DNA from 3 places in the Paenarthrobacter sp. 2TAF44 genome. Region 1 is predicted to be linked to each of the others. Evidence: predicted binding sites of a transcription regulator. Region 1 holds the regulator's gene; each other region holds the start of a gene.
What was found. The regulator LexA, encoded in region 1, represses DNA repair genes until DNA is damaged. The targets are predictions, from matches to a motif close to TCGAACANNTGTTCGA.
Positions count from the first base shown of each region.

Region 1 (11,019 bases):
CGCAGAGCCGCTGGTTCACGACGGCGTGGGAACCATCACTATGCGCGTCCACGAGCGTGGAGTCGGCGAAACCCAATCGTGTGGCACCGGGGCTTGTGCCGCCGCCGTCGCGATCCGTCATTGGGCTGGCAGCAGCGCCCCCAACTCTTGGCACGTCAACGTTCCCGGTGGCGTGGTGGACGTGAAGTTCTTCCCGGGTGAGGATGGCCGGGAACACGTTGAGCTCAGCGGCCCCGCAGTCATTGTGGCTAGTGGGACGCTTTCCTGACGCGAAGGATCCTGAAAGACTTCGAAGTGCTCTCGCGGGAAACCGTGAAGGACTTGTCCAGTTCGTTGGCCAGCCAGCGTTGGAGGGAGTCCGAGCCCAGGTTCTTCTGAACCACCATCCACGCGTTGCCGCCAGGTGCCAGCCGGGGCAGCCACGTCAGGAGCAGCGAGTGTAGTTCGTCCTTGCCGATGCGGATCGGCGGGTTGGACCAGATCGTGTCGAATTCGACGCCGGGGTCTACCTCATCCGGGAGGCTGGCCTTCACGTTGTTCAAGCCAAGGGCAGCCGCGTTCTCGTTGGTCAAGGCGATGCAGCGCTCGTTGACATCCACGGCGTAGACCTGTGCCAGGGGCGCCATGAGCCCCATCGTGAGGGCAACAGGACCCCAACCGCACCCAATATCCAGCAGGTTGCCCCGGGGCGAAGGCGGTGGAACCTCGGCCAAAAGTACCTTGGTGCCCTTGTCCACACCGTCGGGGCTGAAGATGCCCGACGACGTCTGCACATGACGGGTAGCTCCAGCCAGTTCCACAGTGAGGGGCTTGCGAGTGAACGGACCGGCCGGTTGGGCGCTGAAATAGTGTGCAGACTCCATAATTTGCCAGATTAGTTGGCTATCGGCGGCTTGGGAAACTGCCCTCGGGCCGGGACAGTTTGACAGTGCTGCTAATGTGGAAGGCATGTTCTTGATCTTTGAGTAATCAGCCCGAGCCGACCCTTTCACGTCGGCAAGGCACCTGCCCGCGATGCAGGCCCGCTTGGCGTATCAGCCCAGCTCATGGCCATTCCGCCCGCAGGTTCCGTCCGGCAGACTCCGCAATCGCCCGTTGTTGGTTGATCGCGGTTGCTCAGTAGAACATGTCCCACCCCAGCTGTCGCGAAAGCAGTGGCCCTGCCATCTGCTGTCAGCTCTTGGTTTATGGGTTTGGCGATGAATTCTCCTGCAGGACAGGACCTCCCGCGGACCAACCCGCTCGATCCAAGCACCACAGGAGGCCCTATATGGCCGAAGCTCGTCAGCCCACCGCGAATACCGTCCCATTGGACGCAAAACAGCACTATTCTGGATATGCCGAACAGTCTAAGGAGACCATGACCACCCAGAAGCACTCCGGATCCGATTCCGACGCCCAGGACATGAGTCCTGAACAAATCCAGGCTGTCATTGACCGGATTCTTTCCAAGGATGTACCTGCACAGGCATCCGATGACAATGATGCCAAAGGTGTTTTCGGCAGGGCACAAGCGATCTCCACGCTTGACCACGAACACAGCATTTACGACGGCGACCAGGAAGACTTGGCGGAACGACGTGCGCTCCGCCGCACCGCGGGCCTTTCCACCGAACTCGAAGACGTCACAGAGGTTGAGTACCGGCAGCTGCGCCTGGAGCGCGTTGTCCTGGCTGGCCTGTGGACAGAAGGCACTTTGGCTGACGCCGAGAATTCGCTTCGCGAACTCGCAGCATTGGCAGAGACAGCAGGATCCGAGGTCCTTGACGGCCTGGTTCAGCGGCGCACAAAGCCGGACCCCGGCACGTTCCTCGGATCGGGCAAGGCACAGGAACTCAAGGACATCGTGGCCGCCACTGGCGCCGATACCGTGGTGGTCGACACCGAGCTTTCCCCCTCGCAGCGACGCGGACTTGAGGACATCGTCAAGGTCAAGGTTGTGGACCGGACAACGCTGATCCTGGATATCTTTGCCCAGCACGCAAAGAGCCGCGAAGGTAAGGCACAGGTTGAACTCGCACAACTCGAGTACCTGCTCCCCAGGCTCCGTGGTTGGGGTGACTCCATGTCCCGCCAGGCGGGTGGCCAAGTGGGTGGAGCCGGTGCCGGTATGGGTTCCCGTGGTCCAGGCGAAACAAAGATCGAGCTCGATCGCCGCAGGATCCGGACGCGCATGGCCAAGCTGCGTCGGGAGATCGCCGCGATGAAGCCGGCGCGCGAGACCAAGCGGGCCAACCGCCGTCGTAATGCCGTACCCTCGGTCGCAATCGCCGGCTATACCAACGCTGGAAAGTCTTCGCTCCTGAACCGGCTGACCGATGCTGGGGTGCTGGTGGAAAACGCCCTGTTCGCCACCCTGGACCCGACCGTCAGGAAGGCACAGACCCCGGATGGCATCGGCTACACGCTGGCTGACACCGTTGGATTCGTCCGCTCGCTTCCTACGCAGCTGGTGGAAGCCTTCCGCTCCACACTGGAAGAAGTAGCGGACGCAGACCTGATCCTGCATGTCGTGGACGCCTCCCACCCGGACCCGGAAGGGCAAATCGCGGCAGTGCGTGCTGTCTTCACCGAGGTCGACGCCCGCAAGGTTCCGGAAATCATCGTCCTGAACAAGGTCGACGTAGCGGATCCTTTCGTCGTGGAACGCCTGAAGCAGAAGGAGCCGCGGCACGCCGTGGTTTCCACCCGCACGGGCCAGGGCATACCTGAACTCCTGGAAGAGATCAGCCGGTCGATTCCCCGGCCGGGAGTCCGCCTCGAGGTCCTCATCCCGTATGACCGTGGTGACATGGTCAACAAGCTGCACAACTCCGATTCGGAAATCCTGAGCCTCGAGCACGAGGAAAACGGAACCCGCGTGGTGGCCATGGTTCGTGAAGGATTGGCCGCCGAGCTGGAGTCATTCGTCAGCAATGGTTGAGAAGGTGGCGGCGGACGTCGTCGAGTCAGTGGGGGAGAAGTTCACCCTCGAGCTGTTGGACAAAGCTGTTGACGGGATGGGCGGTCAAAGCCGTTCAGGCCAGCACGAGATGGCAAGGCAAGTCACCCGGGCCATCGAGTCCGGTGAACATCTGCTGGTCCAGGCCGGAACGGGAACGGGTAAGTCCTTGGCTTACCTGATTCCGTTGATCGCCCATTCCATGGACAGCGACAAACCGACGCTTGTGTCCACCGCTACCTTGGCCCTGCAAACACAGATTGTGGGCCGGGACCTGCCCCGGCTGTTGGAGACCATAAGCCCGGCCCTCGAGCGTCCCGTGAACGTGGCACTCGTCAAGGGCCGGGCAAATTATGTTTGCCTGCAAAAGCTGGAGGGCGGCTTCCCCAGCGAAGAGCCATCCGAGGGCCAACTTTTTTCCCTGGGTGAGGACACCAGCGTGCCGCATTTCGCAGCGGCGGTTGGCGGCCCGTCGTCGCAATTGGGCCAGGAAGTCATCCGGCTCCGTGAATGGGCCGAAAAGACGGCCACGGGCGACCGCGATGAACTGATGCCGGGGGTGACGGATCGGGCCTGGAGGCAGGTCTCCGTGACGTCAATGGAGTGTTTGGGGGCACAGAAGTGCCCACTCGCTGAGGAATGCTTCAGCGAGCAGGCACGTGCCCGGGCGGCCGAGGCGGACGTCGTGGTCACCAACCATGCCATGCTTGCAGTCAGTGCCTTCGAAGGGCTTGCTGTACTGCCCGAGTACGACGTCGTTGTGGTTGATGAAGCTCATGAGCTGCAGGACAGGGTCACGGGGGCCGTCACGGGCCAGCTGTCCGTAGCAATGGTGCATGCTGCGGCTTCGAGCGCGCGTAAGCACACCGCCATTACCGTAGACGCCCTGAACGCGGCAGCCGACCGACTGGACATGGCCATTGCCGGAGTCCCCAACGGACTGCTGCCCAACGGGCTAAACGACGAACAACTGGACTGCCTGGACCAACTGCGTGATGCCACACGCGCTGCGTTGTCTGACTCGAAGACTGACTCTTCAAACGCGGTCGACGGCGGCCGGCAGCTTGCGCGCTCACGGCTCATGCTCATTCTGGAACTGTGCGAGCGGATGCTCGCAGCCAAGGAGAACCGTGAAGTGGTGTGGTTCTCCAGGAACAGCACCTTCGATCCCCAGCAGGGGTACTCCCCGCCGGATGAGACCGCGCCCGCACTGATCAACATCGCTCCGCTTAGCGTTGCCGGCCGGCTGCGGGAAGGCCTTTTCGCAGGGCACACAGTGGTGCTTACTTCTGCCACGCTCGCTATTGGATCCGCCTTTGAGCCTGCCGCCGGTGGCCTGGGGCTGATTGGAGAGGGTGCACCGAGCTGGACTGGGTTGGACGTCGGATCGCCTTTTGATTATCCGAAGCAGGGTGTCCTTTACGTGGCCAAGCACCTGCCCAAGCCCGGCAGGGGCACTTCTCCCGAGGCACTGGATGAGCTTGAAGACCTCATCCGTGCTTCCGGTGGGGGAGCCCTGTGCCTCTTCTCCTCACGTCGGGCGGCCGAGGAAGCCGCAGAGGCGATGCGACCACGTCTGGATGTGGACATCCTCTGCCAAGGCGAATCCACTATGGCAGCGCTCGTGAAGCAGTTTGCCGACGAACCGGACACCTGCCTCTTTGGCACGATGTCCTTGTGGCAGGGCGTCGACGTCCCTGGCGGTTCATGCCGCCTTGTGGTGATTGACCGCATTCCGTTCCCGCGGCCGGACGACCCGCTGATGACCGCACGCTCGCGAGCTGTTGCGCAGTCCGGGGGCAACGGGTTCATGGCGGTGTCAGCTACGCATGCGGCAATTCGCTTGGCGCAGGGGGCAGGACGCCTCATTCGCTCCACTGGCGACAAAGGCGTGGTCGCCGTCCTGGACTCACGGCTTTCCACGGAACGGTACGGCGCGTTCCTGCGTGCAGCTTTGCCACCCTTCTGGGCAACGACGGATCGCAATGTTGTGCGCGGCGTCCTGGAACGCTTGGGCGCAAAGAAAACGTAGGCAAACGCCCTAAAGGGAGCGCAGGACCGAGACGACCTTGCCCATAATGGTGGCCTGGTCTCCCAGTATCGGTTCGTACTGCGTGTTCTGGGGGAGCAGCCACGTGTGGCCGTCCCGCTGGCGGAAGGTTTTTACCGTGGCTTCGTCATCCAGGAGTGCTGCCACGATGTCACCGTTGATGGCGTCATTCTGGCGCCGGACAACTACCCAGTCACCGTCACAAATTGCGGCATCGATCATGGAGTCACCAGCGACCTTCAGCATGAACAGTTCGCCGTGGCCCACCAGTTGCCGGGGCAGGGGCAGGACGTCCTCAATAGTCTGGTCTGCGAGGATGGGGCCACCGGCCGCGATGCGTCCCACCAGGGGCACCATGGCGGTGTCGCTGGCACTGGCCAACTCCGTCACGGCGAGTCCACCTGCGCTACGCAGTGTGGTAGCTGCTTCGACTCCGGGAATTGTCCCGCCGTCAAGGGTCAAAGGCATGAGGACTTCCATGGCGCGGGGGCGCTTGGGATCTCTGCGCAGGTAGCCCAGCTTCTCCAACTGGGAGAGCTGATGGGTGACGCTGGACAGGCTCGCCAGACCAACGGTGTCACCAATTTCGCGCATGCTGGGCGGATAGCCGTTGTCATTGACGGACCGCTGGATGGTTTCCAGGATTTTCTTCTGCCGGACAGTCAGGCTTTTGGGACTCTTTTGAGGCTGCTGGCTCCGCAGGGGTGCCCCGCCGCCGGTGGCTTTCGCTGCCATGTTCGCCAATGCCCTTCTGTTCCGCCCGGTCACGGTCTGAAGTGTGCCCGGGGATGTTGGATCTGAAAAAATGTCAGACCCTCCTGTTCCACTGAAACAGTGCCTGTTTCTTCACTCAAACCTAGGCCAGGCACAGGCGTTTATCAAACATTCGTTCTAGCGAGTCTCGACACCGTTCGTTGATAAGTGCTAAAAATGTCATAGCAAGGTTCGAATATGTGTTCTATAAAAGTTGAACCTGGCTCGGATGTTCGAAGAAAGTGTTCGAATATCCGGGGCGGTCCAACGAACACAAGGAATTGGCAGCCGGCAACGGGCATCCGATGCAGGCAATCGCTCAGAAGGGCTCAGCTCATGTCCGCAATCTCTACGTTCCACGAATTCCGCAACACCCCGGCGCCTACGCGTCTCCGGCTTACCCGGCGCGGCAGGATCGTGTTCTTCGGCATCCCCGCCATGCTGCTGCTTGCCGCGCTGCTGAGCCTTGCCGGCTTCATCAACTCTCCGGCCAAGGCTTCGGATTCCCAGTCCCAACTGCAGCCGCCGGTGGCCGTCACGGTTACTGTCCAGCCCGGGCAGTCACTGTGGGGCATCGCCGGTGCGGCCGCGCCGGAGAGGGACCCGCGTGATGTCATCGCAGAAATCATCCAGTTGAACGATCTCCGCGGAGGACGCATCCAGCCCGGCCAGCAGCTGTTCGTTCCCGCGAATTGAGTGGCCAGGGGGCTATGGGTCACCGTCCCTGGCGTCACAGTTACTCTGCAGTCGCACCGGCACCTTAAACTGTCTTGGTGAGTGACCAGCTTGAGCGACTTGACCGACTTCCCCTCCGGACCAACCTGCGTGGACTGAGCCCCTATGGCGCGCCGCAGCTTGATGTCCCCATTTTGCTCAACGTCAACGAGAACACCCATGGCGTGCCGGCCGATGTGCAAGCGGCCATTACCGAGGCCGTTGCGGCTGCGGCCACGGGCCTGAACCGATACCCTGACCGCGAGTTCACCGAACTTCGTGAATCCCTCGCCGATTACCTCGGTCACGGGCTTTCCGCGGACAACATCTGGGCGGCCAACGGCTCCAACGAGGTCCTGCAGCAGATTCTGCAGGCCTTCGGAGGTCCGGGGCGCAAGGCATTGGGCTTCCCTCCCACGTATTCCATGTACCCGTTGCTTGCCAGTGGCACGGACACTGAGTACGTCCGTGGAGTGCGAGCTGATGACTATGGCCTGGATGCGGCTTCCGCTGCTGCCCAGGTGAAGGAGACTGGCGCGAATATCGTGTTCCTGTGCTCTCCGAACAACCCCACGGGAACGGGCTTGGGGCTGGACGTCGTCGAAGCTGTGTACGAAGCCGGCGATGCCAGCCAAGCTATCGTCATCGTGGATGAGGCCTACCACGAGTTCGCGCACGACAACACGCCCAGCGCGCTGACGCTGCTTCCCGGGCGGGAGCGTTTGATCGTCTCACGCACCATGAGCAAGGCCTTTGCCCTGGCAGGTGCGCGCCTGGGCTACATGGCTGCCGCACCTGAGGTTACTGACGCCATCAGGCTCGTCCGGCTGCCTTACCACCTCTCAGCGGTCACGCAAGCCACGGCCCTGGCTGCCCTCAACCACCGCGAAGCGCTCATGGCCGACGTCGAGGACATCAAGGTCCAACGCGACCGCATTGTGACCGAGCTCCTCCGAATGGGACTCAAGCCTGCGGCCTCGGACTCAAACTACGTTTTCTTCGGTGGGCTTTCGAACCCGCACGCGATCTGGCAGGGCCTGCTGGATGCGGGCGTCCTGATCCGTGACGTCGGCATTCCAGGACACCTGCGGGTGACTGCGGGAACGGAAAAGGAAACAACGGCCTTCCTTGAGGCCTTGGAAGCCCTTCTGGACAGCCCTGCGTCCCAGCCCAACTAAACTTGTCAATAGACCCACCCCATTCTTCGTGTATAAGGACGTCCCAATGAGCGAAACCGGCGCCACGCCGTCCGCTGACCGCACTGCGCGCATGGAGCGCACCACCAGCGAATCCTCCGTCCTGGTGGAGATCAACCTGGATGGCACCGGTGTCTCGGACATCAGCACCACGGTTCCCTTCTATGACCACATGCTGACGGCGTTGTGCAAGCACTCCCTGATCGACATGACCGTCAAGGCCACGGGTGACACCCACATCGATGCCCACCACACCGTGGAGGATGTGGCCATTACTTTTGGTGAGGTCTTGCGTACTGCCTTGGGCAACAAAGCCGGAATCCGCCGCTTTGGTGAAGCTACGGTTCCATTGGACGAAGCCTTGGCGCACGCTGTCGTGGATGTTTCGGGGCGCCCATATCTGGTACACGGAGGAGAACCCGCGGGGCAGGAGTACCACCTCATCGGTGGCCACTTCACGGGTTCGTTGACCCGTCACGTCTTTGAAGCCATCACGTTGCACGCCGGTATCTGCCTGCACATGAACGTCCTTGCAGGCCGCGATCCGCACCACATCGTCGAGGCCCAGTTCAAAGCCTTCGCGCGGGCTCTTCGCTCGGCAGTGGAGTCGGATCCCCGAGTCGAGGGCATTCCATCCACCAAGGGGGCGCTATGAGCGGGCAAATCCTGAAGGACGGTGCGGTTACTGACGCTTCGGCTAACCTCAAGCCGGAGTCGCCTGAAGGTAAGCCCACGGTTACGGTGCTGGACTACGGTTCGGGCAACGTCCGTTCAGCCGTTCGCGCCCTTGAGCGTGCGGGCGCCGAAGTGGTTCTCAGCTCCAAGCCTGAGGATGTCCTGAATGCCGACGGGCTGCTGGTCCCCGGCGTCGGCGCCTTTGAAACGGTAATGAAGGAACTCAAGGCCGTCGATGCCATCCGCATGATCGGCCGCCGCGTCGCAGGTGGGCGGCCTGTCTTGGCAATCTGCGTTGGGCTGCAGGTGCTCTTCGAAGCCGGAGTCGAGCACGGCACCGAGTCCGAGGGCATGGCCGAATGGCCGGGCAAGGTTGAACTCCTTCCCGCCCCTGTGGTTCCCCACATGGGTTGGAACACGGTGGACGTCCCTGAAGGATCAAAGCTTTTCGCGGGCGTTGAGCAGGAACGCTTCTACTTTGTGCACTCATACGGCGTGCAGGAGTGGAACTTCGACGTCGTCCAGCCTCGGATGGCCCCACCTCTGGTGACCTGGTCCGAGCACGGTGCACGCTTTATCGCCGCCGTCGAAAACGGCCCCCTGTGCGCAACCCAGTTCCACCCCGAGAAATCCGGAGACGCAGGGGCGCGCCTCCTGCGCAACTGGGTGGATGGCCTTCGCAAGCCTGGATCCACGGTGGCACAGGCTCCGGCAGCGGACGATCGTGGTGCAGCCTAGATGTGGTCGGTAGTGCTCATGGGCCTTGCCGGCGTGCTGGTGGGTGGAGGTATCTCTTTCCACCAGCAGAAAAAGCCACTGTGGGTTTCCGTCTCTTTCTACGTGCTGGCGGGGATGTCCCTGCTGGCCGCCTATCTCCTGACGCCGCCGGGCAACTGAACCCCTCGCGTCCCCATCAACTCCTAGGACACACATGACCACCTCTGCCCAGTCCGTTCTGGAACTCCTCCCCGCCGTCGACATCGTTGATGGCCAGGCAGTCCGCCTGCTGCAAGGCGAGGCAGGCTCGGAAACCAGCTACGGCACGCCTCTGGAAGCTGCCTTGAACTGGCAGAACGCCGGTGCTGAGTGGGTGCACATGGTGGACCTCGACGCCGCTTTTGGCCGTGGCAACAACGCGGACCTCATCAGCGAGGTCGTGTCCCAGCTCAACGTCAAGGTTGAGTTGTCCGGCGGACTGCGGGATGACGAGTCGCTGGAACGCGCCCTGGAATTGGGCGTGGAGCGGGTTAACCTCGGTACAGCAGCATTGGAGAACCCTGAGTGGACACGGCGCGCCATCGACCGATTCGGTGACAAGATCGCCGTCGGCCTCGATGTCCGAGGTACCACCCTGGCCGGTCGCGGCTGGACCAAAGAAGGCGGCCACCTCTGGGAAGTTCTTGCCCGTCTGGAGGATGCTGGCTGCGCACGCTACGTGGTCACCGACGTCACCAAAGACGGAACCCTGCAGGGTCCGAATGTTGACTTGCTGCGCCAGATGGTGCAGAAAACGGGCAAGCCCGTGGTGGCTTCAGGCGGTATCTCCAGCCTTGAGGATCTTCGCGTGCTTCGTGAACTCGTGCCCCTGGGCGTTGAGGGTGCGATTGTCGGCAAAGCCCTTTATGCAGGTGCTTTCACCCTGCCCGAAGCGTTGGACGTAGCCGGTCGTCGCTGATGACAGGTTCACGACGCGAACTTCCGGGCCATATTGCCGCTGCCTTGGCCGGTGCCGGGGGAGCCGCTGACTCTGCGGGGCAGCCCTGGGAAGGCCGTAGCCTTAGTGGTGACGATGCCAAGATCCACAATTTTGAGGACGACGACGGTTCGGCGGACTCAGCCTACCTCGCTGCCGTTGCTGCACTGCTGAATGGGACGGGCAGTGAGGCGGAGGTTGTAGCTTCACTTGCGACCGCCCGGGTCTTCGTTCCCGTGGTAGCCCAGCTCGCCGAGGAAGCCGAAGGTGTTGATGGGCTGCACGCGGACAAGCAGGCCGATATGGCATTGGTCACACTCAAAGCCCCCGATGGTCGGAAGGCCATGCCGGTGTTCACCACGGCCGCTGCTCTTGAAGCCTGGCATGCGGACGCCCGGCCGGTAGCTGTATATGCGGCGAGGGCGGCCCTTTCGGCCGTTTCCGAAGGCGCACAATTGCTGGTGCTGGACCCCGGTTCTGCGTTCACGTTCGTGGTTCGGCGGCCAGCCATGTGGGCGTTGGCGCAGCAGCGGGACTGGACGCCGTCTTACCTTGATGATCAACTGGAGTCTGCTCTCGCTTCGCAGGCCGAGGCGTTTCCGGCGGTGCGCCAGCTCAAAACACAGGCCGGTGGTGGCGTCGCCTGCCAGACTGCGGATGGCCGGACGGTCCCGGGCGGAGGCGCTGGCCCGGAACTGCGGATAGTGCTGTTCCTTGAGGACGGACTCGACGCCGCATCCGTCCAGTCGCTGGTGGCTGACCTGAATGAGGCGTGGGCGCAACTGGAATCGTTTGCCGAGGGCGTCGACTCCATCGAAGTAAAACTGCAACGTGCGGCGCAGGAGCCTGGGCTGCACTAGCGGCAGTACCCGCCACCGGGGACTGCCCCGGGGGAACAAGAGGAATTAGTCCGTGAACTTCGCTCTCTACAAAGAGATGCTGTCTATCCGCCCTGTCCGGCGGCTCCTGCTGGTGGGCATGATCGCCCGCATCCCAC
Region 1 is NZ_JBFRFP010000007.1:173,427-184,445, forward strand. Features, by position in the region: gene dapF (diaminopimelate epimerase) at 1-268, shown strand, start outside; gene AB4Z15_RS09445 (class I SAM-dependent methyltransferase) at 249-863, opposite strand; gene hflX (GTPase HflX) at 1,361-2,923, shown strand; gene AB4Z15_RS09455 (ATP-dependent DNA helicase) at 2,916-4,973, shown strand; gene lexA (transcriptional repressor LexA) at 4,983-5,726, opposite strand; gene AB4Z15_RS09465 (LysM peptidoglycan-binding domain-containing protein) at 6,081-6,440, shown strand; gene AB4Z15_RS09470 (histidinol-phosphate transaminase) at 6,518-7,636, shown strand; gene hisB (imidazoleglycerol-phosphate dehydratase HisB) at 7,683-8,309, shown strand; gene hisH (imidazole glycerol phosphate synthase subunit HisH) at 8,306-9,067, shown strand; gene AB4Z15_RS09485 (hypothetical protein) at 9,068-9,226, shown strand; gene priA (bifunctional 1-(5-phosphoribosyl)-5-((5-phosphoribosylamino)methylideneamino)imidazole-4-carboxamide isomerase/phosphoribosylanthranilate isomerase PriA) at 9,261-10,004, shown strand; gene AB4Z15_RS09495 (SseB family protein) at 10,004-10,882, shown strand; gene AB4Z15_RS09500 (MFS transporter) at 10,935-11,019, shown strand, end outside.

Region 2 (11,019 bases), on a different contig from region 1:
CGGTTCATGAGGCCGCGGGCAAAGACCGCAACCGAGATGAAGGGTGCCGCACCCGGAGAGGTGGGTCCTGGGTTGACGGTGGTGAACGTGTACACGCCGGAGTTTCCCACGGAGCCGCGGCCCCAGCCGGTGAAGGTGTAGCCATCGCGGACCAGGGATCCGGTGCGCTGGACGATGTTGCCATCGGAGTCCGGCTGCCAAATTTCAAGGATGGCGTCCGGGATGGTGTTGCCGGCGCCGTCGTAGACCGTGCCTTGCAGGCGGATGCTTCCCGGGCTGCCCGGGGCGAGGAGTTCGTTGTCCTTGTTAAAGGGGAGGGCGTAGCCGTAGAAGGGTCCGACGGTTTGGCCCGGTGTGGGTGTCAGCTTGCTCATGTGCTTATTCCTCGTCCCCGGCGTCGCCGAATGCTTCGTTCTCTGTCCAGGTCCGCTGGGAGCCGGTCAGGATGATGTCCCACTTGTAGCCGAGGGCCCATTCGGGGCTGGTCAGCTCGTGGTCGTACTCTGCCACGAGGCGGTCCCGTGCGTCCTGGTCCACGATCGACTGGTAAATCGGGTCCAGCGGAAAGAGCTGATCGCCTGGGAAGTACATCTGAGTGACGATGCGTTGCGTGAATTCCGAGCCGAACATGGAGAAGTGGATGTGGGCCGGGCGCCACGCGTTCAGGTGGTTCTTCCATGGGTACGCGCCGGGTTTGATGGTGGTGAAGCTGTATGAGCCATCGTCACCGGTGATGCAGCGGCCGACGCCGGTGAAGTTCGGGTCCAGCGGTGCGGGGTGCTGGTCGCGCTTGTGGATGTAGCGGCCGGCTGCGTTGGCCTGCCAGATTTCCACGAGCTGACCGGCGACTGGGCGACCGTCGCCATCAAGAACGCGGCCAGCAACGATGATGCGTTCGCCCTGCGGCTCGCCGTTGTGTTGGATGGTCAGGTCTGATTCCAGCGCGTGCACGTCCTGGTGGCCGAACGCGGGCGAGAATAGCTCGATCGTCTCCGGGTCCGCGTGGTGCAGGCTCTTGGTCGGGTGGCGCAGGATGCTGCTGCGGTACGGAGCGTAGTCCAGCCGGGGCATGGTCTCCGGCGCCTTGCCGTTCTTCAGTGCCTCCGCATAGCGGTCCCCGATGCCCCTCATCTCAGCACTGAGATCCGCCTGGGTTTCCACTTTCTTGGAATCATGCGCGGCGTGCGGCTCTGCGGGAGGCACGAGTTCCTCGGATTCGAGCGCCTGTGCAGAGTTGACTTGTGCTGTCTGTTCTTGTGGCACGGCCGGCTCCTTTCGGTTGATTGCTTCGTTATGGGTCTAAATGCGGTGCAGCGAGTCGTATTGGACGGCGTGGCGCACCGGCGCGTTGGGCGCTCCGTAGCCGTCGTAGTTGCCGCGGCGTTCCACCATTTCGAAGAACACGCTCCCAACCGTGGCGGTGTAGAAGTGGAGGAATTCTCCGTTGGCGTCGCGGTCGTACAGGAGATTGAGCTCCTTGAGGGTGGCCAGGAATTCCGGTTCAAGATCGAACCGCGCGTCCAGGTCTTCGTAATAGTTGGCGGGGATCTGCAGGAACTCGAGGCCACGATCGCGGGCCGACCGGGCTGCCCCCACGAGGTCGTTCACGCCGAACGCGATGTGTTCCTGGTACGTTTTGCGGGCAGTTTGCGCCTGCTGTGCCGGTGCGAGGTTCAGCACCAGCCTGACTGAGCCGTCCGAGGTCTCCATGACCTGCGAGCGCACCAGGCCGCTGGGGCTCGGGACTTCGGCGAACGGCTGCGGTTCAAGGGCCAGGGCGCTGGTGTAGAACAGGACGGCTTCGTCGAAGTGCTGCCACGGCTGGGCCAGATTTACGTGGTCAATCACGGCATTTTGCGCACCGGAAACGTGTTCCAGCCCCTCGCCAAACTCGTGCGTCCACGCGGCGGTCCCGTCCGGGCTGCCCTGGCACAGGAAGATTTCGGTGGAGTCCGGGGCAGAGATGCCTTGGAACACTTCCTCATCGGCTTGGACCTTGCGTGCCACGACTGGCGCCTTGAGTTGTTGGGCGCGAGCGGAGGCAATCACTGGAGAGTCGACGTCGAACCCTAGGGCGGCAATAGCCGGTTCGGCATGCTGTGCAGCTTGCTCGTTGATGATCACGCGCGCCTGGCCCATGGTCCAGAGCTGGACGTCCTTGGTGCGGTGGCGGCCCTCGAACTCGAAGCCAAGCTGGCCAAGGAGTTTCTCAAGCTGGGCGGTGTCGTCGGCCTTGACCTCGGCGAAGTTGAAGCCGGCCGGTTCGTTCACCTTGGGCAGCGTGGCCAGTTCCATGGGATAACGACGCCGGGAGGCGCTTCCGTTGCCGGCTGCGGAGTCCTCGGAGGTGCTTTCGAGCCACTTGGCGCTCTGCTCCTCCAGCCAGATCAGGGAGCGCATGGCGTCGACGGCTGTCCGCTCGACATCAGACTGGCGGAAGACATCGTTGAAAACTTCCAGCGAAACCGGACCTGTATAGCCGGCGCGGACCACGTGGCCCATGAACTTGGCAAGCTCGAACTGACCCTCGCCAGGGAACACGCGGTAGTGGCGGCTCCAGGAGAGGACGTCCATGGAGAGTTTAGGGGCGTCGGCCACCTGGACGAAAAAGATCTTCTCCGCGTTGATGTCCTCGATCGGCGCTGTATCCCAGTCGCGGGAAAGGATGTGGAAGGAGTCCAGGCACGTGCCGAGGTTGGGGTGGTCAACCATCTCGACCAAGCGATACGCGTGCTCGTAATCGTTGACGTACTTGCCCCAGGCCAATGCTTCGTAGGCAACTTTGACGCCGTGGTCCCCCGCCAGTTCAGCAAGCTCTGCCAGTTGGGAGGCACGAAGTTCGTCGTCGTCGATTGTTGCCGTCGCCACGTTGGAGCAGACCAGGATGGTGTCCATGCCCAGCCGTTCCATCAGACTAAATTTCGCTTCGGCCCGGCGAAGGTTGGCCTTGAGCAAGTCCGGAGTGACGCCGTCGAAGTCGCGGAAGGGTTGGTAGAGGTCCAGGCCCAGGCCGAGATCGGCAGCCATTTTCCGCACATCCTCGGGGCTGAGCGGCGAGGTGACGAGGTCCTGCTCGAAGATTTCGATGCCGTCAAAGCCCGCTATTGCGCAAGCCTGCATCTTCTCTTTCAGAGTGCCGGAGAGGCAGACGGTAGCGATTCCAGTGCGCATCAGTGACCCGCCTTCGTCAGCTCAGGGGCCAGTGAGGCTGCGGCATCTTCCACGGCGATCAGCTCCAGGAAGTGTGCCCGCATGCGGTCGCGATCGGCGTCGCGTCCGGTGAAGAGCTGGAAAGCGTCGGCCGCCTGACCGACCGCCATCCTGCCGCCGTCGAGGACGTCGCAACCCTTGGCGCGCGCCTCGCGGACTAGCCGTGTCTCGATCGGTCGGTAGACGATGTCGGCAACCCAGTGGCGCGGTTCCAGGAGATCGATGTCCAGGGGCAGTCCCGGATGGGCGGCCATACCGATAGGGGTGCAGTGCACCAGGCCATCGGCGAGCGGCATGATCTCCGGTAAGTCAGTGGGAGTGCGTGGCGTGACGCTTGCCGCCGGAAAGAGTTCGCCGAGTTCCGTGGCACGATCGGCCGCACGGGTGGCGTCCATGTCCACGAGGTCCAGCACGCCGACCCCGGCCTTGAGCAACGCGTAGGCGACGGCGGACCCGGCACCGCCAGCACCCAGCTGGACCACGCGGTCGAGCTTGGCATCAGGGAGACCGTTGGTGAGCGCAGCGCCGAAACCCGAGAAGTCAGTGTTGTGGCCGATGAACCGACCATCCTGAATCAGGACTGTATTAACGGCACCCAGCCTGCGGGCGTCGTCGGAAATTTCGTCAAGGTGCTCCAGCACCAACTGCTTGCACGGGTGCGTGATGTTCAGGCCATTGAAGCCCATGCGCTGGGCTGCGGTGAGGAGATCCCCGACGGCGGTGGCCGGCAACGCGAGTTCCAGTAGGTCGATGGGGCGGTACAGCAAGCGAAGGCCCTGCACGTCGGCTTCGCGTTCGTGCATGGGCGGCGTGAGCGAGGGCATGACGCCGTCGCCTATGAGGCCCACCAGAACGGACTCGGCTCGATTGCTCATCCTAAAGCTCCTTTGACTTCAGCACCCCGGGCTTTAGGCACTTTCTGAGAGCGCCGCCGGACCGGGTGCTATTTAGACTACTACAAGTGTTCATATTCCGCACGCTTGTTCTTATCGCGAACATTTGCGCTGCCCTCACCCAACTAAGTAGCAATAGTGCGCGTTTTGGACCTTCTAAACGCGCTTAACTGCGACCTAGTTGGCTTAGCGCTGGGGCAGGCGGGCCGCGAGTTCAGCCGCAGCCTCCTGCAACGTGGGTACGTGGGCGATGAGTTCGTCCATGGTGAGACGAAACACCGGCACGGCCGTGGCGAGAGATGCAAAGGCGTGGCCTTGGGAATTGAGGACCGGCACGGCGACCGCGCGCATACCGATCTCGTTTTCTTCGTCCATCACCGCGTAGCCCTGCCGGCGCACCTGCTCAATCTCCGCTCGGAACGCAGCCCGGTTGGTGATGGAGCGCTCAGTGAGTGGCTCCAAAGGCAACTCTTCGAGCAGCCGTTCGCGTTCGGCGTCGTTCTCAAAAGCGACGATCGCCTTACCCACGGACGTCGTATGCAGCGCGCCCAGATGACCGGGATCGCTCGTGACGCGGAAGGTCTTGGGGCCGTCCACCTTATTGACTGTCAGATGATGGTTGCCATCGCGCACGGAGAGGATGGTCGCTTCCTCGGTCTTCTCGGTGACGCGCTGGAGTACAGGAAGGGCGGTTGCTGCGAACCCATGGTGGTTGGACACCCGCTGGCCCAGCTGAAAAACCCGCAATCCCAAGTGATACCGACGGCCGTCCGGCTCGTAGTCCACGAATCCATCGCGCGTCAGCGAGCCGAGCAGGCGGTACGTCGTACTGAACGGAAGTCCCGCACTCCTGGCCAGATCCGCCGCACTAGCGCCTTTGGGCTCATTTCCCAGCAATACCAACAGGCCCAGGGCCTTGCCGACCATGTCGGTCTTTGTGTCCTCTTTCACACTCATGCTTAGATGCTCCCACATCGTGAGAGCTATTTCTAGATCGTGGGGACAAGTCTTGACAAGTGACCCCAGTCACGGCCACTATTGCTGTATTGCACAAGTAGCTCTCACCATGTGGTTACTTTGGGATTGATCCGGCCGCACCTCGCTCTGGTCTTCCCGCAGAAGCCAGACCCGCGACATCGTCGTCACAGAAGGAACACCCATGAGCCACACAATGCCGTCAGCGACGCCAGGCACAGTTACCCCAGCAGGAACTCCCAAGAAGGCGGCACTCGCCAGCTTCCTGGGAAGCGCAGTGGAGTACTACGATTTCTTCATCTTCGGCTCCGCCGCAGCCCTGATTTTCCCGCACGTGTTCTTCCCGGACGCGGACACCAACGCATCGATCATGTCCTTCGCAACGTTCGGCTTCGCCTACGTTGCCCGCCCTGTGGGCGCTGTCATCCTGGGGCACTTCGGCGACAGGATCGGCCGGCAGAAGGTCCTCATGTTCACGCTGGTCCTGATGGGTGCCGCGACTTTCGTAATCGGCTGCCTCCCGGACTTCAAGACGATTGGCTGGTGGGCTCCCGTCCTGCTGGTACTTGCCCGCCTTGCCCAAGGTCTTTCGGCTGCCGGTGAGCAGGCCGGTGCCTCGTCAATGACGCTGGAGCACGCTCCGGACAACCGCCGCTCGTTCTTCACCTCATGGACACTGACCGGCACCCAGGGCGGCCAGATTTTGGCAGCGCTCGTCTTCATTCCAGTACTCGCGCTCCCGGACGAGATCAAGTACGGCATCGGCTGGCGCATCCCGTTCTGGCTCAGTGCCGTAGTAGTCATCGTGGCGTTCTTCATCCGACGCACCCTGCACGAGCCGCCGGCATTCGCCGAGGCCAAGAAGAACAACCAGATCGCCAAGCTGCCCATTGCAGACCTCCTCAGGTTGCACTGGCGCGACGTCCTCCGCGTGGTGTGCTGCGCCTTCATCGCCGCCGTGAGTACCGTGTTTGGAACCCTGGCCATCAAGTACGCCCAGGACGTGGCCCACGTCAGCGGCACCATCACCTTGTGGCTCGTTGTCGTAGCCAACATTGTGGCCCTCGGTACCCAGCCGCTGTTCGGCATGCTCGCTGACAAGATCGGCCGCAAGCCAGTCTTCATCTACGGCGCCATCGCCAGCGCCATCATGACTCCGGTGTTCCTGCTGACTTTGGAATCGGGAGTCGTCCCGCTCATGTTCCTGGTCTCCGTGGTGTTCTTCTCCTTCGGGTATGCAGCCGCCAACGCCGTGTGGCCGTCCTTCTACGGTGAAATGTTCAGCACCAAGGTCCGCTTCTCCGGTTTGGCCATCGGTACGCAGCTCGGCTTCCTCATGGCCGGCTTTGCTCCGACCATCGTCACCGCCCTCGGCGGCACCAAGCCTGGCGGCTGGGTCCAGATCTCCATCTTCACCGCAGTCATCTGCCTGATCGCGGCGGTCTCAGCCATGACGGCACGCGAGTCAGCAAAGGTCCCGACGGCGGAACTCGGCTTGCACAAGTAAGTCGCCGCGCTCCTCCCACTTGCTGGGCGCCGGCAACGGAAAAGCCCGGAATGTCCTCTGACATTCCGGGCTTTTCCTGTCCACCACAGAACTACCTACCGCGGATTGAGCGCCACCGGCTTGAACTTCCCCGCGCCCGTCCCGGAGTACGTCAGCAACGTTCCGTCGCCGGCGACTCCCACCACAGAGGGGTCGCCAGTACCCGTGAACCCATTACCGAGGGCAGCGATGCTGGAGAACATGTTCCACCCTGAACCAAGGTAGGAGCGTGTAAGGAAGCCGCCAGCGCCGTTGCCCGGGTAGAGCCAGAGTCCGCCATCGCCGGAACGGCCAACCAGGTCTTCCCTTCCATCGCCGTTGAAGTCACCGGCCTGCAGGACCAGGTTAAACATGTCCCACCCGGTGCCGATCTGCTTGCGGGCAAGGAACCCTCCGGAGCCATTGCCCGGGTAGACCCACAGCACGCCATCGCCAGACTGGGCAACGATGTCCGGCTTTCCGTCGCCCGTGAAATCGCCCGGGGCCAGCAACTGCTCGAAGCCTTGCCATCCGGTTCCGATCTGTTTACGTGCAAGGAACTGTCCCGTTCCGTCCGTCGGGTAAAGCCATAGTGTCCCGTCCGAAGCCCGGGCCACAAGATCGGAGTGCGAATCGCCGTCGAAATCTCCGGCACTCAATACCGACGTGAACTGGCCCCAGCCCCATCCAACCTGAACACGGGGAAGGAAGCTGCCCGATCCGTTGCCTGGATAAAGCCACAACGCACCGTCGGTGCCTCGCGCCAGGATGTCCGCGACAGCATCGCCGTCGAAATCGCCCGCTTCCCACACCTGAAGGAACTGGTTCCATCCGGTACCGATCGCAAGCCGATCCGCGAAGCCACTGCCGTCACCCGGATAGAGGGTCATACCGCCACCCGCTGCCGCCGTCAGGACGTCCACGCGTTTGTCTCCGGTGAAGTCCCGGCCGCCGATGATGTCGCCTACCCCGTTCCAACCAGTTCCGACGGCGTCACGCGGCAGGAAGCCACCCTTGCCATCCCCGGGGTAGACGTAGAGGGTGCCGTCGCTGGCTCGCGCCAGCAGACCTGGGGCACCGCCACCGAACGAACCTGACGCTGCCAGGCTGTTGAAGGAATCCCAGCCCTGGCCGATCTGCGTTTGGGCGAGGAAACCACCTGTGCCATTGCCTGGATACAACCACAGGCGGCCATCCGTGCCGGCAGCAATCAGGTCGCTCCGGCCATCGGCGTTGAAGTCCCCCGCCGCGACCAACTGGGTAAAGCCCTGCCAACCAAACCCCACCTGGCTCCGTGTGAGGAATCCACCCTTGCCGTTGCCGGGATAGAGCCACAATGCGCCGTCACTTGTGCGGGCCAGGATGTCCGGGAAGCCGTCACCATTGAAGTCCGACGTTCCCAGGACGGCGTTGAAAATGCCCCAACCCGAGCCGATCTGCACCGGATCGTCCAGCCGGTTTCCCGGGAGGCCATTGAAGAGCAGCAGGGAACCGTCCGCTTCGCGGGAAATGACGTCGGCCAGTTTGTCGCCGTCGAAGTCGCCCGCGGAGAAACGCATGCGTGCTTTGAGTTTGGGATCTGCATTGATGGTGACAGTCGCCGAGGTTGCGGAAACGGAGTTGATGGTGACCTGGGTGCCGGTGTACGTGGTGAAGGTGCTGCCGGCTTGCCAGGCGTGGTTCTTGGCGTAGTACTGTTCCTGGAACGGGATGGTCGATGGCATGAGAATCAGCGATGAGGCGATCGTGGCGCCGCCGCGCTGGACGATCTTGACGCCCCTGTTGCCAGCTGGCCTGCCCTGCTCCCCGAGATAAGTGTCATACCCCGCAGGCTCTCTCAGCTCCAGATAATAGGCTTCCCCGCTGATCGGGTCAGTGAACTTGATGGCCCTCTGCGCGTCGGTGCCTCCCCAAGGCTTCAGCGTGTAGCTTTTGACGCCCGTGGCCACCCCGACATCCCGGATTTCGTCGCCGCGGCCCAGCCCTGCGTAATCCCAGAAGCTGGAGCTCACCACGGGCTGGGCGTACTGCGCCGCGCCCATGAGGTCCGTGGTGTCTCCGTATTCACGGATGTAGCAGGAGCTGTCTGTGAAGCGCCCGGTGCTGTCCACGCCGACGTCGGATGCGCCGCTGTAGCACTGCAACGCATCGGCATGCATCAGTCCAATCACATGCCCGAATTCATGGCTCATGACGTTGTTGGAGAAGTTGCTGATTTGCGGCATCAGCACCCGCCCGCTGTAGCTGCCACTGCTGTAGCCGACGCCCAGGGCGTTCCCGGAAAGCGTGGACGTCGGAATGAAGATAACCAGTGCCGTGTACGGGCTGGCTGTCCACTTCAACTCGCTGGTGATGGTGGACATGATGGTGCTGTAGCTGTCGGTCGATCTGGCTTTGGATTGGAACCCGGAGACCTTGCTGTCCACAGTCATGGACAGCTTGTTGTCCGTCATGGCTTTCCAGTAGCTGCTGGTGGCCGCCACCGTCTGCTCGGCCCCTGACATGGAGATTGGGTTGGTGTTATCGGCCAGTTTGGCCGTCACCAAACGGACCCGGATATCGCCATTGGGGCCGGTTGCTGCTGCGCCCGCGCCGAGAAGGGATTCGACGTCGGTGATCTCGCCACTGCTGGACGGGGCTTGTCCGGGCGGCGTCTCGAAGACGTGCTCCGAATGCGGTGTCCCCTCGAAGAACCGTACGTTCGGATTATCGGGTGTGGGTTTCGGCACTGCCGAAGCAGGGGCCTGGACGAAAAACAGGCCGGTGGTGAAAACCACCAGGCCTGTGGACACTGCGATTGCGCGCCGCAAAAAACCCATTGAATCTCCCGGGGACGGAGTCTGCGGTCCCTGTGAGTCTCAAGAACCGTGATCAGGCTACAACCGGGCCGGCAGTGGCTTGCGGAGGTGCGCGACAACCGTGGGCGAGTCCTGCCGCCCATGGCGCGTTCCGACGTCGGGGGTTACCCGAAACGCAAGCATCCCGGAATGCTAACCGGACCCTAACCACGCCGAAATACTCCGGCAACAATGCCCCGCCACACTGGAATAGCCGGCAAGTGCAGGCACCAGCTCCAGTTCAGGAGGACACCATGCTGAAGGAAGTCACCACTCACACAACACGTATACGCGCTCTCAGCCAGCTCCACCGCGGAGACGAGATCGAGGCCCGCATGTCCGTTGGTCCCGCTTACGATGACGTGGTCATCCGCCGCGGTCGGGTCCAGGAAACGGCACCGGGAATCGGCGTCGTCTGGATCATGGACCAAGCCTCCGGGATGCGGAAAGCCATCAATACCGACGAATGCAGTGTTTGGCGCGTCGCCTGAACCCCGGCTTGACCCCAAATACCTGCTTAACCGCCGGCCACGGACTGGATTATCAAGACCTCCTGGCCGGCCGCAACTTCCGTATCAAGACCCTTCAGACGCCGGACCTCATCGCCGTTCACGTAAATATTCACGAAACGGCGGAGGGCACCGGTTTCATCACGCAAACGCCTGGCCAGCACCGGATATTCTCCGGTTACCGAGTCCAGCAACTGTCCAACGGTCACAGCCCCGTCGGCGGACGCAGTCAGATAGGACTGTCCGCCGACGAGAGGCTGCAGGACACCTGGCAACACCACCGTGAAGTCAGCCACAACGGACCTAACCAGGTACCGGGGCGCTGGCTGATGCTTCCCGCTCCGCGCCACTGCCATTTCCAACCACGACGGCGCCACGCACGCACAGCACGTCCGGCAAATGCGAGGCCACTTCAGTAAAGGTCTCGCCCTCGTCGGCGCTGGCGTACACCGATCCGCCGCGGGTCCCGAAATACACGCCAGTAGGTTCGGCAGTGTCCACGGATGCGGCATCGCGAAGCACAGCGTTGTATTCATGGTCCGGCAAACCAGTGTGAAGCTCCCTCCACGTTCCACCGGCATCCTCAGTGCGGTGCACACTCAGCTTGCCGTCCGGCGGAATGCGTTCGCCGTCGGCCTTCAGTGGGATAACCCAGGCTGTCCCCTCGCGGCGCGGATGCGTCAGCATCACGAAACCAAAGTCCGCGGGCAGTCCGTCTGCAATCGAGTTCCAGTTCTCGCCGTCATCGTCCGTGCGGTACACACCGTGGTGGTTCTGTGCGTACAAACGGCCCTCGACGGCGGCATCCGCAGCAATCTTGTGAACGCACTGGCCGAACTCGGGATTGGGATCGGGCATGAAGTAGGCCGAGATTCCCTTATTGCGGGGCTCCCAGGAGGTCCCGCCGTCGAGCGATCTATAAACGCCACCCGTGCTCATGGCGACATGGACCTTCTCGCCGGAGGGATCCACCACGATCGAGTGGGCCGCCGCGCCACCATAGCCTGCACCCCACTCACTGCGGTGGGGGTGGTCCCACAGTCCGCGGTTCAGCTCAAAGTGCTCGCCGC
Region 2 is NZ_JBFRFP010000009.1:93,418-104,436, reverse strand. Features, by position in the region: gene pcaG (protocatechuate 3,4-dioxygenase subunit alpha) at 1-374, opposite strand, end outside; gene pcaH (protocatechuate 3,4-dioxygenase subunit beta) at 379-1,263, opposite strand; gene AB4Z15_RS10845 (bifunctional sugar phosphate isomerase/epimerase/4-hydroxyphenylpyruvate dioxygenase family protein) at 1,300-3,171, opposite strand; gene AB4Z15_RS10840 (shikimate dehydrogenase) at 3,171-4,085, opposite strand; gene AB4Z15_RS10835 (IclR family transcriptional regulator) at 4,290-5,060, opposite strand; gene AB4Z15_RS10830 (MFS transporter) at 5,263-6,585, shown strand; gene AB4Z15_RS10825 (FG-GAP repeat domain-containing protein) at 6,681-9,422, opposite strand; gene AB4Z15_RS10820 (hypothetical protein) at 9,695-9,931, shown strand; gene AB4Z15_RS10815 (MoaD/ThiS family protein) at 9,958-10,245, opposite strand; gene AB4Z15_RS10810 (WD40/YVTN/BNR-like repeat-containing protein) at 10,253-11,019, opposite strand, start outside.
Region 2: AB4Z15_RS10840 (shikimate dehydrogenase) is a predicted target of LexA. The motif match lies at 4,183-4,198, and genes of this name have one in related genera.

Region 3 (8,693 bases), on a different contig from region 1:
GCGAATAATGGCATCGATCCATGGATCGCCACCCTGCAGGGCAAAACGGTGGATAAGCAGATCGCAACCATCCCCTACGTCGGGAATGCCATTCGTGCCCTCCGTGAACCGCTCGTCCTGAACATCCTGATGTATGGAGCGCCCGGGATCTTGGTCATCGGGATGCTCGCCTCCATCTGGAGTAAGGACCCCAACAAGTCGACGTTGGAAGACGCCGCGCAGCCACAAGCAGCCAGCCATGACTGACGAGGCAGACGGTCAGGTTCCGGCTCTGGAACCGTGCAGGTTGCAGGCCCTGGCCGATGAAATGGGAGACCCCACCCCGGCGTTGCGTTTCCTCTCCACTTACCTTTCGATGTTGCCTGGCAGACTACTGAGGATCTCCAACGGCCTCTGCCAACACGACGCCGATGCCAGCATGGATGCTGTGCTGAGCCTCAAGATCTCCTCGGCAATGGTGGGCGCGCTTGAGACTGAGGACCAGTGCAAGGCCATCGAGTCGATGATCCGCGAGGAACACTTCGACTACGCCGTCCAGGCACTTCCGGCGCTCCGGCAATACACCGATCGCTGTTACGCGGCTAGACCGCAGCTGTTGGGCAAGGCCCGCGAGTCACTTCACCCGCAGCCCGGAAAGTTGGAGGGCCAGCGGAGCACTTAGCGTCGTACCGGCGGTTACCGTTCTCCCGCTGGCACGGGCTCAGGACTTTTGACCTGATGAGGCACCAGGAGCAGTGCTGCGACAGCCAAGAGTCCCGCTGCGGCGAACACGTAGAAGCCGGCGGGATAGGCAATGTTTGCGGCCACCAGTGTTCCAGTCACGGCAGGACCAACGATCGCACCAAGGCGTCCGACGCCGGCAGCGAACCCGAGTGCCGTTCCCCGGAGTCGCGCCGGAAACAGCTGACTGACCCATGCGTAGACCAGAACCTGCGAGCTGAAGACGAAGACGCCGGTGACAAACACCGCGGCGTTCAGCAGGAACTCACTCTGGATCTTCACGCTGAGCACGGCCAGGAACACTGCTGAAAGCCCGAACCACAGCAGCACTATCTTCTTGGTTCCATGCCGGTCGGCAAGAATTCCGGCCAACACCAGCCCAGCCACGGCGCCGAGGTTGAGGACCAGCAGCAGCGTCAGGCCTGTGCTCACGGTATAACCGGCAGCTGCCATCAACTGCGGCAACCATGTGTTCAAGCCATAAACCAGCAACAAACCCATGAACGACGCGATGCCAATGCCCACGGCCACCAGCGGATACGGCTTTTGCAGGAGGTCGCGGAACCCGGTCTTTTGCTTGCCGCCAGTGGAAGGCACGACGCCGGGTGCCGCCTTTGTCGTTTCGTCCACCTTGACGGGGGCTGCTTCGGGGAGCGACTCCGGCAGTCTCGCCCACAGGAATGGAAGGAGCGCCAGCCCTGCGATGCCGCCAATGATAAACATGAGGCGCCAGTTGGGGACCACGAGGATGGCCAGGAACGCTGTCGCAACAGCGCCTACGTGATAGCCGGTCATGGTCCGCGTGGTCGACTTTCCGGCTGATCCTGCCGGTGCGTAGTCGTTCATGTACGCGAGGGCGGCGGGAAGGCAAGCGCCGAGCCCAAGGCCTGCCAGAAGGCGCAGGATCGAGAAGACCGCCACGTTGGGCGCGAAAGCGACGCCGATCGTGAAGAGTGAGAAGCCCGCTACACAGGCGATCAAGAGCTTCCGTCGGCCGAACTTATCGGACAGCGGAGCGATAAACAGTGCGCCGAGTCCCACGCCTACCAAGGAGATAGTTGCAGCGAAGGTAGCTCCAACGGCGTCAAAGCCTATGTCGCCGGTCTTGATGAGCGTTGGAATCACCGTCCCCAGGACCACCAGGTCGAAGCCGTCCAAGACCATGGCTAGCCAGCAAAGCCAGACTGGCCATTGGGAGCGGCGGGCAGATGGCATCGTTGGCATAGTGTCCTCGGGAGTTCGTCTTGAGAGTGGATGTGGCCAGCAGAACGGCCGGTCAGTTATGAGAGTTGTATCACCGACGGGAGTAACCTGAAGCACGTTCTACCATTGAATGGAAGACGTGCACTGACGTTTGGTAGAAGAGGCGTCTGACATAGGAACAGCAGCAAGGAGCGCATCGTGGCCAACTCAGCATCTGGCGACTCCGTGGTGGATCGCGTAGTTCGGGTGATTGAGGCCTTCCCCGAAGGCGCCACCTCGCTGCAACTGAGCGAACTCGCCGACAGGTCAGGCCTCCCGTTGTCGTCCGCCCACCGGTTGGTCCGGCAACTCTCCGAGCATGGCTTGCTGGAACTTGGTGCTGGCGGGAACGTTCGGCTCGGGCTCCGATTGTGGGAACTCGTCAACAGAAATTCGCCCACGCTCGCACTCCGCCAAGCGGCCATGCCCTTCATGGAGGATATTCAGCAAGTCTTGAACCAGAACGTAAACCTCGCAGTGCTTGAGGGCTGGGAGGCGCTGTTCGTGGAGCGACTTTCGCGTCGTGGCTCCGTTGCCAACCGAGCCCGCGTGGCCGGTCGCATGCCGGTCCACATTTCCTCCGCCGGCCTGGCGCTGATGGCACACCAGTCCCGGGAATTGCAGGCGGAGTACCTCGAGCAATTCCACGACCCGGCCGGAAAGGTAACTTCCGACGTCGTACGGCACCTGTTGGCGGAGGCCGCGCAGCTGGGCTATGCGCAGTTGGCTGGCGTCGTCGATCCGGACACCTGGGGTATCGCGGTGCCGGTGATGAACGGCAAGCGGCGCACTGTAGCGGCCCTTGGCGTGGTGGTGCCCCTGGCTGAGATGCGGCTGCAGGCCCTCGTTCCGGCGCTACAGACCGCTGCCCGGGGCATAGGCAGACAACTTAGGGATTGATATGGGTTTCCGTTGAACGGAATCCATGTAACGTCGGTCACCCGGCACGCGCCACACTGATTCCAGGCTCATCCCGTCCCAGCGGGACCGCAACGAAGCGAGGAACACCATGGCACGCACTACCGTTACTACTCAAGTCGCCATCATGGGCGCAGGACCGGCCGGGCTCATGCTCTCCCACTTGCTGGCCAAGCAAGGCATCGAATCCGTGGTGGTGGAGGTCCGAAGCCGCGAACAGATCCATCAAACTGTTCGCGCAGGCATTCTGGAACATGGCACTGTCAACCTGCTGGTGGACTCCGGCGTCTCAGACCGGGTGCTGCGCGAAGGTGACCGGCACGATGGCATCGAGCTGCGATTCAACGGCGAAAGTCACCGTATCAACTTCAAAGAGTTGGTTGGTGAGTCCGTATGGTTGTACCCGCAAACGGACGTTTTCGCCGACCTCGCCGCACGGCGCGAGGCCGACGGTGGCGACGTTCGGTACAGCGTCACGGACACCACTGTTCACGATCTCGAGGGTCAGCCGAAAGTCTGGTTCACTGACTCGGAGGGCCACGAGTTCGAGATTCAGGCCGACTTCCTCGTTGGCGCTGACGGGTCCCGCAGCCACTGCCGCTTCCAGATCCCCGAAGCCAACCGGAAGTGGTTCTTCCACGAATACCCGTTCGCTTGGTTCGGTATCCTGGCCCAGGCTCCGCGCAGCTCTGACGAACTGATCTATGCAAACTCCGAGCACGGTTTTGCCTTGATCAGCCAGAGAACCGAGACAGTACAGCGCATGTACTTCCAGTGCGACCCCAAGGAAAACGTGGCCGACTGGGACGATGAACGCATCTGGTCCGAATTGCGCAAACGTGTAAACGGCAACGGCTTTGAGCTCAACGAAGGCCCTGTCCTGGAAAAGATGGTCCTGCCGTTCCGAAGCTTCGTTCACACTCCGATGCGCCACGGCAATCTTTTCCTTGCCGGCGATGCCGCACACACCGTCCCGCCCACCGGCGCCAAGGGCCTTAACCTCGCGATACACGACGTGAAGGTGTTGTTCGAAGGCTTGGACTCCTTCTACTCCACCGGTTCCACCGCACTGCTGGATTCCTACAGCGACCGCGCCCTGGACCGTGTGTGGAAGGCCCAGCATTTCTCTTACTGGATGACCTCCATGCTGCATACCGTTCCCGGCGCAGGCGACTTCGACCGTGCACGTCAGCTGGGCGAGCTGCATTCCGTGGTCTCGTCCGAGCACGCCAAGGCGTACTTGGCAGAGTCATACACGGGCTGGCCGACGTCGCGGTAAGGCTTCGTCGCGGCTGAGTTTAGGGCCGCGGCTCAGCTTACGTCCGGGGCTTAGTTTACGAGCGCTCGACGGCGCGCTGTCACTTCGGTCTGTCGCCTTCGGCTGTGAGCTTTTGGCGTCAGTTAGATAGCCACTGCTGTTTTAGCCAGGCAGCCGGGGCGCAATTGAATGCGACACACTCTTATGTTCTGAGGGGTGTGTGGTGGTGGTTGCGTCGTGGTGTTTGGTGGGGGTCGATGTGTGGTGGTGGGGTGAACCAGGGCACGCCGGTGGTCATGTCGATCCGCCATTGTTCCTTGTGGATGACGTGGTGGTGGTGGCTGCAGAGAAGCGTGCCATTCTCGGTGGAGGTGGTGCCGCCGTGTGACCAGTAGGTGATGTGGTGGGCTTCGCACCAGGGGGCGGGCATGGTGCAGTCGGGGAACGCGCAGCCACCGTCCCGGGCGGTGATGGCTTTGCGGATGTGGGGTGGGAAGATCCGGGTGGTGCGGCCGATGTCCAGGACGCGGGAGTCGCTGCCGAGCAGGACGGGGAGGATGTCGGCGTCGCAGGCGATTTTGCGGATGGTGTTCGGGTGCATCGGGCCGACGAAGGTCGCGGTACCGGAGCTGATCCGGGAGTGTTGCGCGCCAGCTCCGGTGGTGGCTGCGCCGGGCGGGGTGGTGGCTGCCGTGCCGGGCGGGGTGGTGGCTGCCGCGCCGGTTGTGGTGGTGTTGGCCGCGCCGTTGAGTTGTTGGAAGAGGTCGCGCACGTTGATGGTGGTCGTGACTTGGGGGCGGAGTCCGCCGTTTGCTGGCAGTTTCCCGGTGGTCATGGCGACCGCGCAGGCTCCGACGAGTCCGTCGAGGAGTTTCATGGGCCGGGAACGCCGGTCCAGGTCCGGGCCCGCTGGTTTGTTCCGGGTGTCGTTATTCCCGCCGCCGCTCCCGTCACCGCTCTCGTCGCCTTCGCCGGTGGCATTGTTCGTCCCGCCGCCCTCGCCATTGATGTTGCTGTCTCCGGTGGTGAGTCGGGGGTTGGTGGCGACGTTCATGGCGGTGGTGAGGGTTTCGTATTGTTCGGCGGTGGCGAAGATTTCGATGTGGTGCAGCCCGTGGCGGCGTCGGCGACGGAAGAACGCGCCTTGGAGTTGGCGGAGAACTTCCTCGGACGGTTCGGGACCGTCTTGGTCGATCGAATCGACCCAGCGTTTGGCCATTTTGGTGACGAAGTCCGGGTCGGATTCAATGGCTGTGACGGTGAGGGCGTGTTCCATCCGGGTGAGGGTGTCGTCATCGGTGAGCTGCCGGACATTTTCCAGTGCGCTGCTGATGATGGTCGCGGACCGGGTGGGTATCTGTGTGGTTTCGAGGGCTTGGGCGAGGATTTCGCGGCGGGGCGGGATGTGTTGCCCGGCGATTCCGGTCCGGGGGAGGACTTCGGCGGCCAGGGCGAGGCGGCGGTTGGCTTCGCTTTTGCTGATCCGCAGGCTCGCGCGGAGGAATTCCGCGGCGTTCCGGTAGCCATCATCGGCCACCGCAGCAGCGTCCGCCGCAGTAACAACTACTGCCGAAACCACAACACCTGGCCCCGCAGCAGTAGCGGATCCTTCAGGAGCATCGGATCCAGCAACAGCCCCGGCTGAGTCCGAGCCGGTGGTTCCGGGGTCTGTCCACCCTGTCTGCCATCCCGTGCCAGCGACGGATGAGGGCCGTGACTGCTGGGCTTGCGTGCGGGTCCGCTCTACGGCGTGCGCCGCGACAACCTGCAGGTACTCCACGGTACGGGCAATCTCCTCCACCCGCCCGGCGAATCCCGCGGCCTCGGTGAACCCGAACGCCAGCGCACCGGCCACAGTGGCGGAACGCAGAGATTCCAACGCCTGAGCGCTTTCAGCCAGCGCATCCCCAAGTGCCAGCGTACGGTCAAGCCCGCGGGAAACGCTAGGCCCAGGCAAATCCTCAAGCCCCTTGGAACCATCAAGCCCAGGGGAAACGCTCAGCCCCGAGGAAAGAGACTCGACGTCAGGGCCAACTTTAGGCTCGACGCCATCAGGGTCAGAGAAGGGCCCTGGTTCAATGCCGCGAAGCAGCCAAATGCCCCTGGGGTTGTCCGAATCGGTGACTACCGCCGTCGGGCTTTCATGGGCCGCCAGCTCGTTGGCAGGAACGGTGTGGCTTGCTCGGGGAACTCTTCGGGGGCGCAAAGTGGCACCAGACATCGCTGCCCGTCGCGCCACAATCTCCCCAATGCTTGCCATGAATAAACCCTCTCACCAGGGTCTGACATTTTTAGGACCCAGAGCCGCTGGCCGCGGTGCACAAGATTTCCAACCGTCTCGATGGATCAACCATGTGTCCTGAGCCAGACATTTTTGCCCCACGGATTGGCGTGGGCCCGGTTTCAGATTGCCCCTGCAATATCAATAGACTGACCCGGCCCGGACATGTGCAGTTCAGCACGGACCGAGCGCTTTCTGAAACCGAATTGGGGACCCATATTTTGACCACTACAGCACCAAAAGTCACCGTTGTCGTACCGACTTACAATGAACGGGAGAATCTTCCGCTACTGACGTCCCAGCTTGATTCACTGGGCATTCCGAATCTCCACGTGCTCATTGTCGATGACAGTTCCCCAGATGGAACAGGGGAGGTCGCAGACAGGTTGGCAAAGAAATCGAACGGCGCCGTTTCCGTGCTGCATCGGGCTGAAAAGGATGGTTTGGGCCGAGCGTACGTGGCTGGGATGACCCGGGCGTTGGCACAAGATGCAGAAATTGTCATCCAAATGGACGCTGATTTATCCCATCCGGTGGCAGCAATCCCAGCCATGATTGACAAGATTCTGAAGGAGAATGCCGACGTTGTTATCGGCTCGCGTTATATTGCCGGGGGCTCTACGGCGTCGGAATGGCCCTGGCACCGAAAGGCCCTCTCCGCTTGGGCCAACTTCTACGTGAGTGTGATCTTGGGGTTGAAAGTGAAGGACTGCACGGCTGGGTATAAAGCCTGGAGTGCTTTAGCCCTCGGCCTTATTGACGTCTCAACGATCAAGAGTGATGGCTATTCCTTCCAAGTCGAGATGAACTACAGGGCCGCTCAGCGGGCCCTCGAGATCACCGAGGTGCCCATTCATTTTGAAGAACGCATGGAGGGGGCTTCCAAAATGAATCTCCGGGAGCAGCTTGAATCTGCGCTGACACCATGGAAGCTTCGCCTGAAACGTGATAGTCGCGTTCTAGTGCCCAAGGGCTAGGAGGCTGCTGAATAAGCGGGTGGTTGGGGCGGGCGGAACGCCACCAATGGCCGTCTAGCGGCGTGTTCTGGTCAGCACCCTTGGGTGCGACAACGGGGTCGTTCCGCCCGCTTACCCTTATTCTGCCTCAGATCCCGGGCTTCATCCAGCGATTTTTTGTCGATGGCCCCGTCGGACGGTGCCTGCGGTTGGATAGGAACAGTCTTAACCACCAGCCCCACGAGTCCAGCCGACGCACCCCACGGCGCGACTAATTCAGTAGCCTCCTGGCGGCCAGCTCCCCGCGCTACCGAGCTCCGTACAACGCCGCCTCAAGCAGCCGGTCAAAGCTGGCAGTTCCACTGCTCACCGGAGCAACCGTGATGATTGCAAGGAGCTTCTCGGAGCCATCTTCCTTGGCACTGGCGACCCTTTTGACGTGCAGCCGCAAACCCGGAACCCCGTTGATCAGCAGTGAAACCTGTTCGCCGCTCTTGATCAATTTCCGTAGCTGCTTTGTGGAGACCTTGTCGTCGGAGCTTCCGGTTAGCTCCGCGAGGGTGTCGTTGATCCGTTTTGCCAAGCCGCGCATCAGGCTCCTCTGGGCGGCGACGGTCGGAATGGTGAGGATCGCAGCGAACACGGCTGTGAATATCGCCGCGGGGATGAAGCTTCTCAGGGCAGCCATGAAGATCATCAGTACCAGCCATAGGATCACAGCAAGAATGCTGAAAGTGACAAATTTGATGATGGGTTTGTCGCCGGGTTTCCTCATCCAGCGCACGATTTCAACAGCGTCGGGCGTGTTCTCCATGGTCAGGATTCCTTCACTTCCAGGAGTGCTTCGGCCAGAATTACTGCCTCGCGTGCTTCCTTAAGATCATTCCGCAATCCCAGATCGGGGACCTTCGCGGCGCCACCGCCGGTACCAGCAAGTTCATAGAGGGCCTTGCTCAGGTTTTCGCGGTCCTGTGACAACCTACGGGACGTATCCAGTTTGGCTCTGCTGACTTCAAGCTCCCGGACCGACCGGCCGATGGCGTCGAGTCGCCCTTGCATGAGTGACAGTTTCTTTGTAAGTCGCAGAACCTGTGCACTGTGCATTGACTCCATCTGAACAGCAGTTCGTTGGAGCTCATTGAGGGCCGCCGACGTCTGCGGCTCGCCGGAATGACGGGCTAGTTCCTCATTGACGCGGACCAATCTCCGTTCCCAACCGCGAAGGGCCCGTTGATATCGTCCCAAGAGCAGCGAGACCGCAGTCAACGCCTTGTCCAAGGCCCTCGCCCGGGTGCTCAGGCTTGTGGTCGCCGCATCC
Region 3 is NZ_JBFRFP010000033.1:957-9,649, forward strand. Features, by position in the region: gene AB4Z15_RS22400 (signal peptidase I) at 1-246, shown strand, start outside; gene AB4Z15_RS22405 (Hpt domain-containing protein) at 239-661, shown strand; gene AB4Z15_RS22410 (MFS transporter) at 676-1,944, opposite strand; gene AB4Z15_RS22415 (IclR family transcriptional regulator) at 2,122-2,862, shown strand; gene AB4Z15_RS22420 (4-hydroxybenzoate 3-monooxygenase) at 2,972-4,159, shown strand; gene AB4Z15_RS22425 (DUF222 domain-containing protein) at 4,341-6,398, opposite strand; gene AB4Z15_RS22430 (polyprenol monophosphomannose synthase) at 6,641-7,396, shown strand; gene AB4Z15_RS22435 (hypothetical protein) at 7,683-8,189, opposite strand; gene AB4Z15_RS22440 (hypothetical protein) at 8,192-8,693, opposite strand, start outside.
Region 3: AB4Z15_RS22425 (DUF222 domain-containing protein) is a predicted target of LexA. The motif match lies at 6,485-6,500, and genes of this name have one in related genera.